Regions from separate parts of the Lentzea sp. NPDC051208 genome, predicted to be linked through region 1. Evidence: riboswitches for the same ligand, from Rfam matches in the RefSeq annotation. Region 1 holds a riboswitch; each other region holds the start of a gene.
The links. A riboswitch is a leader RNA that binds a small molecule or an ion and turns the genes downstream of it on or off. The one in region 1 is predicted to bind cobalamin.

Region 1 (4,573 bases):
CGCCGTCAGCGCCGGCGAGTCGAGCTTCCACTGCTGCCAGTACAGCGGCACGGAGATGGTGCGGCCCGGCACGAGGTCGACGAGGCCGTCCTGGAGTTGTTGCGGCGGCACCATTCCCCAGCCGAGGCCGGCCACGATCGCCCCCACGTACACCTCGGACGACGGCACGTAGTGGCGGTGGTCAGAGGCGCCACGGCCGCGGGTGAGCGTGCGCACGAAACGGTCCTGCAGGTCGTCGTTGCGGTCGAACACGACGACCGGCGCGTCCGGCAGCCACGACTTCGGCGGGCCGTCCTCGTGGCGCTCCACAAAGGACTGGGTGGCCATCGCCGCATAACGGATCTCGCCCAGCTTGGTCACCGAGCAACCCGCCACCGGCTCACGTGAGGACGTCACCGCCGCCATCACCAGCCCCTGCCGCAGCAACGCCGTCGTGTGGTCCTGGTCCTCGCGGTGCAGGTCGAACGAGATCCGCAGGTCGGGCGGCACCCGTTGCAGGGCGGGCAGGAACCACGTGGCGAGCGAGTCGGCGTTCACCGCGATCGGCACCCGCACGACCGCGTCCTCCCCGAGCGCCGCGTCGAGGTCCTGGTCGAGGGCGAGCAGTTGCCGACCGTAGCGGACGATCACCTCGCCCGACGGCGTCAGCCGCACCGGGCGCGCCCGCACCAGCAGCACGCGGCCCGTTCGTTGCTCCAGGGCCTTGATGCGTTGCGAGACAGCGGAAGGCGTGACGTGCAGCGCTGCGGCGGCCGCGTCGAACGTGCCCGCGTCGACGACCGCGAGCAGCGTGCGCACCAGGTCGAGATCCATCACAGCTGCTAATGGTACTTAACAATCTTTAGCTGGTCTCATCAAGACGGCGTGAATACCGTGGAACCTGTGACTGACCTGCTGCTCGGCTTCGGCACCATGATGACCCTGATCGTCGCGATCGGCGCGCAGAACGCTTTCGTGCTGCGCCAAGGACTTCGGCGGCACGCGGTGGCGAAGGTCGTCGCCGTGTGCGCCCTCTCGGACGCGATTCTGGTCGCGGTGGGCGTCGCCGGGTTCGGCGTGATCGTGAAGAAGTTCCCGCAGGCGATCACGGTCGCGGCGGTCGTGGGCGGGATCTTCCTGCTGGGGTACGGGTTTCTGGCGGCATGCAGGGCGTTCAGGCCTTCGGCGCTGAACGCGGGAACCGAGACGAACAGCCGGCCCGTGCTGACGGCGCTCGCGCTGACGTGGCTCAACCCGCACGTCTACCTCGACACGCTGCTGCTGCTCGGCTCGATCGCGGCCGGACGGTGGCTCTTCGGGGTCGGCGCCGTGACGGCGAGCATCACCTGGTTCGTCGCGCTCGGGTTCGGCGCGCGGCTGCTCAGCCCGTTGTTCGCGAAGCCCCGCGCGTGGCGGGTGCTGGACGGCCTGATCGCCGCCGTGATGATCACTCTCGGGGCGACCCTGATCGCCGGGTCGTGATCATCACCAGCACCGCCGCGACGGCCAGGACACCGCTCGTCACGGGCGCCGACGCGCCGGCGAAAAGGGACGCCGAAGCGAGGCCCGCGCTGACCAGAGCACCGATGACGACCCGAGGCCGCAGATCACCCACGTTCCCGACCCTAGCCCACGACACGCGCATGTTGGGTGGTGATCCAGACACCACCCCCACATGTAGTATCTGCCGCGCCAGTGGTTCACCGACCCGACTCAACCGGGCCGGTGAGGCAAGAGGGAACCCGGTGGGAATCCGGGACTGCCCCGCAGCGGTGAGTGGGAACGAAAGCCGTCAACGAAGCACTGGGTCGCGAGACCTGGGAAGCGACGGCCGGTAGGCGCCAGAGGTACGCCCACGAGTCCGAAGACCTGCCATTGGTGTGCGCGCAAGCCTGCGCGCACGACACGGTGCCCCGAGGGAGGGCGACTGTGTGCACCAGTGGTGTCGACCGCTGGCGCGCGCACGCGTTCCCCCGGGCCGATCTCGGAGGAGAGAGCGTGCCCGACCGCCTTTCAGTGGTCATCAACGAAGCTTGCGCCGGCCTGCCCAACGCGTCCGCCGAGGCGGTTCTGGCCGAGACCAAGCGCACCCTCTACGACGGCATCACCGACGCAGAGCTCGCGCTCGCGCCGATCATGGCCGCCCGCACGATGGTCGAGCACGACCCGGACTACTCCTACGTCAGCGCCCGGCTGCTGCTGGACAAGCTCCGCGCCGATGCCTGCGGAATCCCCTTGTCCCACGCCGAGATGACCGAGCGCTACCCGTCGTACTTCGCGGACTTCGTGCGCCACGGCATCGAGCTCGGCCAGCTCGACCCGCGCCTGGCCGACTTCGACCTGGCCAGGCTCGGCGCCGCACTCGACGCCTCCCGCGACCTGAACTTCCAGTTCCTGGGCATGCAGACGCTCTACGACCGCTACTTCCTGCACCACGACGACCGCCGCTACGAGCTGCCGCAGGCGTTCTTCATGCGCGTCTCGATGGGCCTCGCCCTCGAAGAGGACGACAGGAACGCCCGCGCGATCGAGTTCTACGAGCTGCTGTCGAGCTTCGACTTCATGTGCTCGACGCCGACCCTGTTCAACTCGGGCACCACGCGCCCGCAGCTCTCGTCGTGCTTCCTCACCACTGTGGACGACGACCTCGCCGCCATCTTCCACGGCATCAGCAACAACGCGCTGCTGTCCAAGTTCGCCGGCGGTCTCGGCAACGACTGGACCCCGGTGCGCGGCATCGGCGCGCACATCAAGGGCACCAACGGCAAGTCCCAAGGTGTCGTGCCGTTCCTCAAGGTGGCCAACGACACCGCGGTCGCGGTGAATCAGGGCGGGCGCCGCAAGGGCGCTGTCTGCGCCTACCTGGAGACCTGGCACATCGACGTCGAGGAGTTCCTCGACCTGCGCAAGAACACCGGCGACGAGCGCCGCCGCACGCACGACATGAACACCGCGAACTGGGTGCCGGACGAGTTCATCCGCCGCGTGCGCGCGAACGGGCGGTGGACGCTGTTCTCCCCCGACGAGGTGCCGGACCTGCACGACGCGTTCGGCAGCGAGTTCGCCGAGAAGTACCGCGCGTACGAGGAGATGGCCGACAACGGCGAGATCAAGGTCTTCCGCCGTGTGCAGGCCGTCGACCTGTGGCGGCGCATGCTGACCATGCTGTTCGAGACCGGTCACCCGTGGATCACGTTCAAGGACCCGTGCAACCTGCGTTCGCCGCAGCAGCACAGCGGTGTCGTGCACTCGTCCAATCTGTGCACCGAGATCACCCTGAACACCGCGGCAGACGAGGTCGCGGTCTGCAACCTCGGGTCGGTGAACCTCGCCCGGCACGTGACAGAGAACGGCATCGACCACTCTCGGCTCGAAAAGACCGTGCGCACGGCGGTGCGCATGCTCGACAACGTGATCGACGTGAACTACTACACGATCCCGGAAGCCAGGAACTCCAACCTGAAGCACCGGCCGGTCGGCCTGGGGCTGATGGGTTTCCAGGACGCGCTGTTCACGCTCGGCACGCCGATGGCGTCGCAGGAGGCCGTGGAGTTCGCCGACCGCAGCATGGAGGAGATCAGCTACTACGCGATCTCCGCGAGCGCCGGGCTGGCCCAGGAACGTGGCGCCTACGCGTCGTTCGAGGGATCGTTGTGGAGCAAGGGGATCCTGCCGATCGACTCGGTCGAGATCCTGGCCGCCACGCGCGCCGAGGGTGAGCTGGAGCAGAACCGCGAGTCCACGATGGACTGGGAGCCGGTCAGGGCCATGGTGCGCAAGGGCATGCGGAACTCGAACGTCATGGCGATCGCGCCGACCGCGACCATCGCGAACATCACCGGCGTGAACCAGTCGATCGAGCCGCTGTACCGCAACCTGTACGTGAAGTCGAACATGTCCGGCGACTTCACCGTGGTCAACCCCGACCTGGTGCGGGCGCTCAAGCAGCGGGGGCTGTGGGACGAGCGGATGGTCTCGGACCTCAAGCTGCACGACGGCAGCCTCGGCGCGATCGACCGGGTGCCGCCGTACCTGAAGGCCCTGTACGCCACGGCGTTCGAGGTCGACAGCTCGTGGCTGGTCGAGGCCGGCAGCAGGCGCCAGAAGTGGATCGACCAGGCGCAGTCGCTGAACCTGTACCTCTCCCAGCCGAGCGGCCGCAAGCTCGACGAGCTCTACCAGCTGGCGTGGTTGCGCGGCCTCAAGACCACGTACTACCTGCGCACGCAGAGCGCGACGCACGTGGAGAAGTCCACGTTGCAGGGCACCGACGGCAAGCTCAACGCCGTCTCCCCCGTCGCCGTGGACCCGAACTGCTCCATCACCGACCCCGACTGCGAGGCCTGCCAGTGACCGAGAACCTGATCGAGGCGGGCGCCGCGCGCGTCTCCGTCGACGACAAGGCGATGATCAACTGTCGCGCCGACGTCAACCAGCTGCTGCCGCTGAAGTACCACTGGGCGTGGGAGAAGTACCTGGCCGGCTGCAACAACGCGTGGATGCCGACCGAGGTCTCCATGCAGGCCGACATCGGCCTGTGGAAGTCGAAGAACGGCCTCACCGACGACGAACGACTGATGATCAAGCGCAACCT
Region 2 (4,573 bases), on a different contig from region 1:
CCGGACGGGCCGGCCGGGATGTAGCCACCGTCCAGCGCGTGCAGGACGTTCGTCATCTCGTCCGTGGTGCGCGCGAGCCGGGGCACGACCTCGTCCGCCGCGAACTCCAGGATCTTCCGCACGTCCTCGGACTCGTGCAGACCCGCCGCGGCGGAACGGTCCCAGCCCGCGTCCTCCATCGCCTGGACGAGCACGCGAGCCTGTTCCTCCACGGCGTCGACGTCTTCACGGCCCGTGGTGTTGAGGCCGAGTGCCTCGCGCAGACCGGGCAGCGCGGCGACCTGACCGCCCCACATCTGCCGTGCCTGCAACATCGCCAGCACGAGGTTGACGCGGACCGAACCCGTCGGCGCCTCGCCCAGGACGTGCAGGCCGTCGCGGATCTGGACGTCCTTGACCTCGCACAGCCAGCCGTCGACGTGCAGGATGAACTCGTCGAACTCCGCGTCGTGGGGCCGGTCGTCGAGTCCCAGGTCGTGGTCGAGCTTCGCGGCCTTGATCAGCGTCCAGATCTGCGCGCGGATCGCCGGCACCTTGGCCGGGTCCATCGCGGAGATGTTCCCGTACTCGTCGAGCAACTGCTCCAGGCGCGCGATGTCGCCGTAGCTGTCGGCGCGGGCCATCGGCGGCACGAGGTGGTCGACCAGCGTGGCGTGCGCGCGCCGCTTGGCCTGCGTGCCCTCGCCTGGGTCGTTGACGAGGAACGGGTAGATCAGCGGCAGGTCGCCGAGCGCCGCGTCCGTGCCGCAGGACGCCGACATGCCGACCGTCTTGCCCGGCAACCACTCCAGGTTGCCGTGCTTGCCGACGTGCACGACGGCGTCGGCGCCGAAGTTCGACTCGATCCACCGGTACGCCGCCAGGTAGTGGTGCGACGGCGGCAGGTCGGGGTCGTGGTAGATCGCGATCGGGTTCTCGCCGAACCCGCGCGGCGGCTGGACGATCACCGCGACGTTGCCGGACCGCAGCGCGGCCAGCACGATCTCGCCGTCCTTCGACTTCGAGAAGTCGACGAACAACGAGCCCGGCGCCTCGCCCCAGTGCTCGCGCATCGACTCGCGGAACTCGTCGGGCAGCGTCTCGTGGAACTCGCGGTAGTCGGCCGCGGCGATGCGGATCGGGTTGCTCTCGAACTGCTCCTGCGTCAGCCAGTCGGCGTCCTGGCCACCGGCGGCGATCAGCGCGTGGATCAGCTTGTCGCCGTCGAGCTCCTGCACGCCCGGCAGCTCGTCACCGATGTCGTAACCGTGCTCCTGCATGGCCTTCAGCAGCCGGACGGTCGACGCGGGCGTGTCGAGCCCGACCGCGTTGCCGATGCGGGAGTGCTTCGTCGGGTACGCCGACAGCATCACGACGACCTTGCGGTCCGCGACCGGGATGTGGCGCAGGCGGCCGTGCCGCACCGCGATGCCCGCGACGCGCAGCGCCCGTTCCGGGTCGGCGACGTAGACGGTGAGGCCGTCGGCGTCGATCTCCTTGAAGGAGAACGGGACCGTGATGATCCGGCCGTCGAACTCGGGGATCGCGACCTGGGTCGCGGTGTCCAAAGGAGACAGTCCGTCGTCGTTGGAGTCCCAGGACTCGCGGCTCGACGTGAGGCACAGGCCCTGCAGGATCGGCACGTCGAGCGCGGCCAGCGCACCGACGTCCCACGCTTCGTCGTCACCACCGGCGGACGCCTTGGCGGGGTTCGTGCCGCCGGCCGCGAGCACCGTCACGACCAGCGCGTCGGCCTGGCGCAGCGTGTCGAGCAGCTCGGGTTCGGCGGTGCGCAGCGAGGAGCAGTAGACCGGCAGCGGCCTGCCGCCCTTTGCCTCGATCGCGTCGCACAGGGCGTGCACGAACGCCGTGTTCCCGGCGACGTGGTGCGCGCGGTAGTAGAGCACCGCGACCGTCGGGCCTTCCTCCGGCCGCGTCTCCCGTTCCAGCACACCCCACGAGGGGGTGGCGGCAGGGGCCTCGAAGCCGTGGCCGGTCAGCAGCACGGTGTCGGACAGGAACTTGTGCAGCTCGGTGAGGTTCGCCGGACCACCGTGCGCGAGGTAGAGGTGCGCCTCGGCACACACACCGCCGGGCACCGTGGACAGCTCCATCAGCGCCGCGTCGGGCTGCTGCTCACCGCCGAGCACCACGACGGGCAGCCCGCCCGCCAGCAGCCAGTCGAGGCCTTCCTCCCACATCCGGCGGCCGCCGAGGATGCGCACGAGGACGAGGTCGACGTCGTCGACCAGCGCGGGCAGGTCGTCGACGGTGAGCCGGGCGGGGTTGCCGAGCCGGTACTCGGCTCCGCTCGCACGCGCCGACAGCAGGTCGGTGTCGGAGGTCGACAGCAGCAGGATCACGCAGGCTCCATCCCTCGTGGGGTCCTCGCCCCAAAGTGCGGGTGACTGGCGAAGCGGAGTTCCTGACTCCCAGCGGTGTTCGCTGGTCACAGTGGCGGGACCGCGCCGGATTCACACCGGCTTCCTCCTGCGCTTCGTCGTTCGGGCTCACCCTAACCGGCGGGTTACAGTCCGACCTATGCGTAGTCACCCGGACGCCTGCCCCGGCGCCGTCGAGCTGCACGCCGCGGCCGACGGCGGGCTGGCGCGCATCCGGGTGCCCGGAGGCACTCTTTCCGCTGCTCAGTGGGATGCCGTCCGTCTTGCAGCCGCCGAACTCGGCACCGGCTCGATCGAGCTGACCTCGCGGGCGAACCTCCAGATCAGGGGGCTCGCGGACGGGGTGGAGCTGGGCGAGCGGATGCGTGCGGCGGGCCTGCTGCCCTCCTGGTCGCACGAGCGCATCCGCAACATCATCGCGGCGCCCCTGGACGACAACCAGGCCCTGGTCGACGCGCTGGACGCGGCCCTGTGCGCGGACCCCGAGCTGGCCTCGCTACCAGGGCGTTTCCTGGTCACGGTCGGCGCTTCGGTGAGCGGACTGGGTGGCGACCTCGGCCTCGTCGGAGACGTGCTCCTGCTCGCCGGTACCGATACAGGTATCCGCGTGTCCGACCCGGTCGACGCCGTCGTGACCGCCGCCCGCCTGTTCCAGTCGATGCGCGGACCCGCCTGGCGCCTGTCCGAAGTGGACGGCGGTGTGCGAAAGATCACCGCACACTTCGGCGCCACCGACGCCCCTCGCTTCACGCCGGTTGTGACTCCTGTCGCACCTTCACCGTTGACCCCGGGAGTTCCGCTGGGCCGGCTCGACGCCCGGCAGCTCCCCGGCGTCCCCCTCCGCCTGACCCCGTGGCGCAGCCTGGTCGTGCCCGCCGGCACCGACGTCACCGGGCTGATCACCGACCCCGCCTCCCCCTGGCACGGCGTCAGCGCCTGCACCGGCCGTCCCGGCTGCGCGAAGTCGCTCTCCGACGTGCGGGCCGATGTGCACGCTTGGGTCGATGCGCCCGCACAGACGCATGCGCCCGCACAGGCCGATGCGTCGCACCACACACACGCGCCAGGCCGGGTACCCCCGATTTCAATTCTAGGGAGCAGGTCCGACAGGCCCGGCGCGGTGCATTGGTCCGGCTGTGCCCGCCGGTGCGGTCGTCCCGCCGGCGATGTGATCGAGTTCGTCGCGACCGGCGACGGCTACGAGGAGATCAGGTGACGCAGTACATCAAGGACGGGGCGGAGATCTACCGCCAGTCCTTCGCCACCATTCGCGCGGAGTCGGACCTCACCAGGTTCCCCGGCGACGTCGCGCAAGTCGTCGTCCGCATGATCCACGCGTGCGGCATGACCGACCTGCCGGACGACGTCGCGTTCTCCCCGAACGTCGTGCGCGACGCCCGCGCCGCGTTGCGGGCGGGCGCGCCGATCCTGTGCGACGCCAACATGGTCGCGTCCGGCGTGACCCGCCGCCGCCTGCCCGCGGACAACGAAGTCCTGTGCTACCTGCAGGATCCGCGCACGCCGGAGCTGGCGAAGACCATCGGCAACACGCGCAGCGCCGCGGCCCTGGAGCTGCTCGCGGACCGGTTCGACGGCGCGGTGATCGCGATCGGCAACGCCCCCACCGCGTTGTTCCACCTCCTCGACCTGATCGCCGCCGGTGCACCGCGACCCGCCGCGGTCCTGGGCATCCCGGTCGGGTTCATCGGGGCGGCGGAGTCCAAGGAAGCTTTGGCCGCAACGGATCTGGAGCACCTCGTGGTGCGCGGCCGGCGCGGCGGCAGTGCCATGACGGCGGCGGCCATCAACGCGATCGCGAGCGAGGAAGAATGACGGGCAAGCTCTACGGCGTCGGCCTGGGTCCGGGCGACCCGGAACTCGTGACGGTCAAGGCCGCGCGACTCATCAGCGAGGCCGACGTGGTGGCGTTCCACAGCGCCCGGCACGGCAAGTCGGTCGCCAAGACCATCGCGGCGCCGTACTTCCGCGGCCAGGACGATCCGAATCCGCAGATCCTGGAACAGCTCGTCTACCCGGTCACGACCGAGGACACGGACGACTACCAGGGCGAGATCGACGCCTTCTACGAGGAGGCCGCTGGCAAGCTGGCCGCGCACCTCGACGCCGGCCGCGACGTCGTCGTGCTGGCGGCGGGAGACCCGTTCTTCTACGGCTCCTACATGCACATGCAC
Region 3 (4,573 bases), on a different contig from region 1:
GTCGGTGCCGGACACGACGTAGCCCGCCATGCGGTCCTTCAGCCCCAGCGCGAACATCAGCTCGGTGATGCCGGTGTCGTTCGTGACGACTCTGGACGGGACCTTGTCGAACGTGACCTGCTGCCCGCAGTTCGTGATCGTCACCGGGTCGGACGCGGAGGTGTCCTGGGCGACCGTGGCACCGCAGCCGGAGACCAGCAGCAGCACGGCGCAGACGACGGTTCTCAAGGGGTGACCTCCTGGTCGAACAGGAGCTGTGGAACTCCCGTTGTGGGGTGGGCGACCACGTGTGCGGTGACGTGGAAGACCTTGGCGATCAGTTCGGGCACCAGCACTTCGGCCGGTGTGCCGGACGCGACCACCCGGCCCTCGTCGAGGACGTACAGGCGGTCGCAGTAGGACGCGGCGAGGTTCAGGTCGTGCAGGACCGCGAGCACGGTGACGCCCAGCCCGCGTGCGAGACCCAGAACGTCGAGCTGGTGGCGGATGTCGAGGTGGTTCGTCGGCTCGTCCAGCACGAGGACGCGCGGTTCCTGGGCGAGCGCGCGGGCGATGAGCACGCGCTGGCGTTCGCCGCCGGAGAGGCTGAGGAAGCTCCGTGAGGCGAGATGCGAGACGTTCACCGTTGCCAGCGCTTCGGACACGACCCGTGCGTCGCGGGCGGGATCGCGGTCGTGCGGCAGGCGGCCCATCTCCACGACCTCGGCGACCGTGAAGTCGAACTCGACCTGCGACTCCTGCGTGAGCGCGGCGAGGTCACGGGCGACGCCGTGTCGCTTGTGGACGTTCTCTCCGTCGAGCAGGACGGTGCCCGCGTCCGGCTTCAACGACCGGTACACGCAGCGCAACGTCGTGGACTTGCCGCTGCCGTTGGGGCCGACGATGCCGACGACCTCGCCGGAGGCGTGCAGCGTGATGCCGGAGACGATGTCCCGGACGGTGACGCCGGTGAGCTCGACCCGCATCAGCGGCCTCCGAAGACGTAGGACCTGCGGCGCATTAAAAAGATGAAGCACGGCACACCGAGTGCGGCCGTGATGACGCCGAGCGGCAGTTCCTCGGGCGCCGCGAGCATCCGCGCGGCCACGTCGACCCAGACCAGGAACGAGGCTCCGGCCAACGGTGCGAGAGCGAGCACCTTGCGGTGATCGGCGCCCACGACCATGCGCGTCAGGTGCGGCAGCATCAGCCCTACGAACCCGACGGCCCCGCTGACCGCCACCAGCACGCCGGTCATGGCCGCGGTGACGATGAACAGGTGCGTGCGGAACCGGTTCACCGCCACGCCGAGCGTGGTCGCGGTCTCATCGCCCATCGCCATCGCGTTGAGCTGGCGCGCCTTGGTCGACAGGTAGACGATGCCGGCCGCGGTCACCACGGCGGCGACGGGCAGCGACTGCCAGTTCGCGCCGCCGAGGCTGCCGAGCAACCAGAACATCGCGGCCCGCGCCGCCTCACCGCGCGGTGCCTGGAACACCAGCAGCATCGCCACGGCGGAGAACCCGTACGCCAGCGCCGTTCCGGTCAGCACCAGCCGCAACGGTGTGAGCCCTCGGCTCGTGCGTGCGGTGATGTAGACCAGTGCGGTGGCGCCGAGACCGGTCAGGAACGCCCCCACCGACAGCGCGTAGACGCCGAGACCGGACAGGACGCCGAGCGTCGCCACGGCCGTCGCGCCCACGCTCGCGCCCGACGAGATGCCGAGCACGTACGGGTCGGCGAGCGCGTTGCGGACCATCGCCTGGATCGCCACGCCGACCGTGCTCAGACCCGCGCCCACGACCGCGGCCAGCAGGACGCGGGGAAGCCGGATGTTCCAGACGATGTGGTACTGCCCGGCGAGGTCGGCGGGGATCGTGCCGCCGGTCAGCGCCGCCCACAGCAGTTCGAGCGTGAGGCCGAACGGAACGGAGACGGGGCCGAGCGCGACACCAGCGACGAGGCTGACGGCGAGCACGCCGACGAGCACGCTGATCTTGGAGATCACTTGGTCCTTCCCGCAGTCCACGGCGGAATCGGAGACACAGGCCGGCCGTGTGCGGGTGTTCGGGCTCGTCCTCACGAGGAGGCCTACCGTTGCGGGTCAGCGCCGGACTTCGACCGGTCTTCCCCCACGCACGACTGAGCCGACCCTACCTGCGAAAACAGAAAGTTCGGAAATTCTTCGGGTGTGATGTCGATCCAGTGCGGGGCCCGTTCGACCTCGGGATGTCAGAACGCGGAACACGAGCAGGGAGACACACCGTGAAGTACATGCTGATCATGCGTGCCACCGACGAGGCCTACGCGAACATGGGCGACTTCGACTTCGACAAGATGCTGGAGACGGTCGGCGCGTTCAACGAGGAACTGATCCGCGCCGGTGTCCTGCTGGCCGCGGAAGGCCTCTCCGAGGCGTCCGAGGGCGTCGTCGTCGACTACTCCGCCGAACCGCCGGTCGTCACGGACGGCCCGTACGGCGAGACCAAGGAGCTGTTCAACGGCTTCTACCTGCTCAACGTCTCCTCGAAGGAAGAGGCTGTCGAGTGGGCCAAGCGCATGCCGATGACGGGCGCCGGGTTCAAGACCGAGATCCGCCGGGTGCCGTCCATCGACGAGTTCCCGCAGGACAACGAGTGGATCCAGAAGGAACGCGCGTGGCGTGAGGCCAACGGCCAGCTCTGACCAGCGCACGGAAACGCCGAAGCCCCGGCCGGAACATCCCGGCCGGGGCTTCAAAACGTCTGGCAGAACTCAGCCCGTGCGCACGTTCGACGACACGAGAGCCGCGAGCCTGTCACCGATCGCGTAGGTCTGACCCGGCGACTGGTGATCACGCGTGGCCAGATCGAACGCCACGGAGGCCTCGATCCGGCGTGCCGACTCGTGCTCGCCGAGGTGGTCGAGCAGCAGCGCGACCGACAGCACGGCGGCCGTCGGGTCGGCGATGCCCTGGCCCGCGATGTCCGGTGCCGAACCGTGCACCGGCTCGAACATCGACGGGTTGCGACGGGTCACGTCCATGTTTCCCGACGCGGCCAGGCCGATGCCACCCGTGACGGCGGCGGCGAGGTCGGTCAGGATGTCGCCGAACAGGTTGTCGGTGACGATCACGTCGTAACGGCCCGGGTCGGTGACCATGTGAATGGTCGCCGCGTCCACGTGCTGGTAGGCCACGGTGACGTCCGGGTGCTGCAACGAGACCTCCTCCACGACGCGCGACCACAACGAGCCGGCGTGCGTGAGGACGTTCGTCTTGTGCACCAAGGTCAGGTGCCGGCGCTGCCGGTTCGAGGCACGCGCGAAAGCGTCCCTGACCACGCGCTCGACGCCGAACGAGGTGTTCAGCGAGACCTCGGTGGCGATCTCGTGCGGCGTGTCCTTGCGGAGCAGGCCGCCGTTGCCCGCGTACGGGCCCTCGGTGCCCTCGCGCACCACCACCATGTCGATCTCCGGCGGGTCCGCGAGCGGGCTGCGGACACCGGGGTAGAGACGAGCCGGGCGGAGGTTCACGTGGTGGTCGAGTTCGAAGCGCAGCCTCAGAAGCAGGCCCCGCTCCAGAATTCCGCTCGGCACCGACGGGTCGCCCACCGCGCCGAGCAGGATCGCGTCGTGCTGGCGAAGCTCCCCCAGCACCGACTCGGGCAACAACTCTCCCGTGGCGTGCCAGCGCGCCGCGCCGAGGTCGTAGCGAGTGATCTCGGCCGCCGGAACGACCTCACCGAGGACCTTCAGGGCCTCAGCGATGACCTCGGGCCCGATCCCGTCTCCTGGGATCACTGCGAGCCGCATCCACACACCTCCCAGGTGTCAGTCCCCAATTGGTGGGACTACTTTCCTTCGCGAAAGGCTACCGGCATCGCGGGTGCCCGCCGCATGCCGGACACCCCATCGGGGTGTTATCTCCCGTACTGCGGGACACCCACACGGCCCATATCCCACTTTCGAGTGTCACTCGACCGCAGTACTGCTGTCCCGTCAAGGGGTGACGCCCCCATCGCACCCCGCGTTCACCCAACGCACGCGGGGCCCTTTCGTACCGACATGCAGTACGAAAGGGCCCCGCGTGCGGTTGGACGAGTGGCGTCAGTAGGCGCCTCGGCCGGTGGAGCGCACCAGGACGACCGACGCGCGGTCGCCGTTGGCGTTGTGGTGGTTGAGCACCAGCAGACCGTCGGACTTGTCGGCCTTCAGCGAGGCCTCGTCCTTGTTGACGACGAGCGCGGTGCCCGGCTTCGCGAGGTACGAGAGCGCCGCGTCGCCGCCGCCCTGCGCCCACAGGCCCGGCTTGAGCGGGTCGAAGGACAGGTTGCGGTCGATCACGTCGATCAGCTTGTTCGCGTTGCCCGGCGCCGGGTAGTAGCCGCCGGTGCCCACGACGTACGAGATGCGGGCCGTGTCCTTCGACGCGTCGATGCCCAGTGCGCTCAGCAGCACCGGCAGGACGACGACGTTGGTGTCCTGGACGTTCGCGTCGACGTCGCCGAACAGGCCGTTCACGCCCTGGATGTCGACGGTCTCGCCCGTCTTCAGGTCCACGGTGGACGCGACCAGCAGGTCGGTGTCGGTCAGGCGGGTGGCGAACACCTCGAAG

Region 2: linked by a shared signal. The riboswitch ahead of cobN (cobaltochelatase subunit CobN) and the one ahead of AB0M48_RS41900 (ribonucleoside-diphosphate reductase subunit alpha) in region 1 are both predicted to bind cobalamin.
Region 3: linked by a shared signal. The riboswitch ahead of AB0M48_RS33605 (iron ABC transporter permease) and the one ahead of AB0M48_RS41900 (ribonucleoside-diphosphate reductase subunit alpha) in region 1 are both predicted to bind cobalamin.

Annotation. Positions count from the first base shown of each region.
Region 1 is NZ_JBFBAW010000029.1:64,196-68,768, reverse strand. It holds gene AB0M48_RS41910 (LysR family transcriptional regulator ArgP) at 1-813, opposite strand, end outside; gene AB0M48_RS41905 (LysE family transporter) at 913-1,461, shown strand; cobalamin riboswitch at 1,659-1,871, shown strand; gene AB0M48_RS41900 (ribonucleoside-diphosphate reductase subunit alpha) at 1,978-4,332, shown strand; gene AB0M48_RS41895 (ribonucleotide-diphosphate reductase subunit beta) at 4,386-4,573, shown strand, end outside.
Region 2 is NZ_JBFBAW010000002.1:404,891-409,463, forward strand. It holds gene cobN (cobaltochelatase subunit CobN) at 1-2,342, opposite strand, end outside; cobalamin riboswitch at 2,377-2,512, opposite strand; gene AB0M48_RS06260 (hypothetical protein) at 2,521-3,597, shown strand; gene AB0M48_RS06265 (precorrin-8X methylmutase) at 3,594-4,214, shown strand; gene AB0M48_RS06270 (precorrin-2 C(20)-methyltransferase) at 4,211-4,573, shown strand, end outside.
Region 3 is NZ_JBFBAW010000016.1:155,676-160,248, forward strand. It holds gene AB0M48_RS33595 (ABC transporter substrate-binding protein) at 1-228, opposite strand, end outside; gene AB0M48_RS33600 (ABC transporter ATP-binding protein) at 225-965, opposite strand; gene AB0M48_RS33605 (iron ABC transporter permease) at 965-1,987, opposite strand; cobalamin riboswitch at 2,020-2,163, opposite strand; gene AB0M48_RS33610 (YciI family protein) at 2,245-2,664, shown strand; gene AB0M48_RS33615 (3-isopropylmalate dehydrogenase) at 2,734-3,771, opposite strand; gene AB0M48_RS33620 (S8 family serine peptidase) at 4,066-4,573, opposite strand, start outside.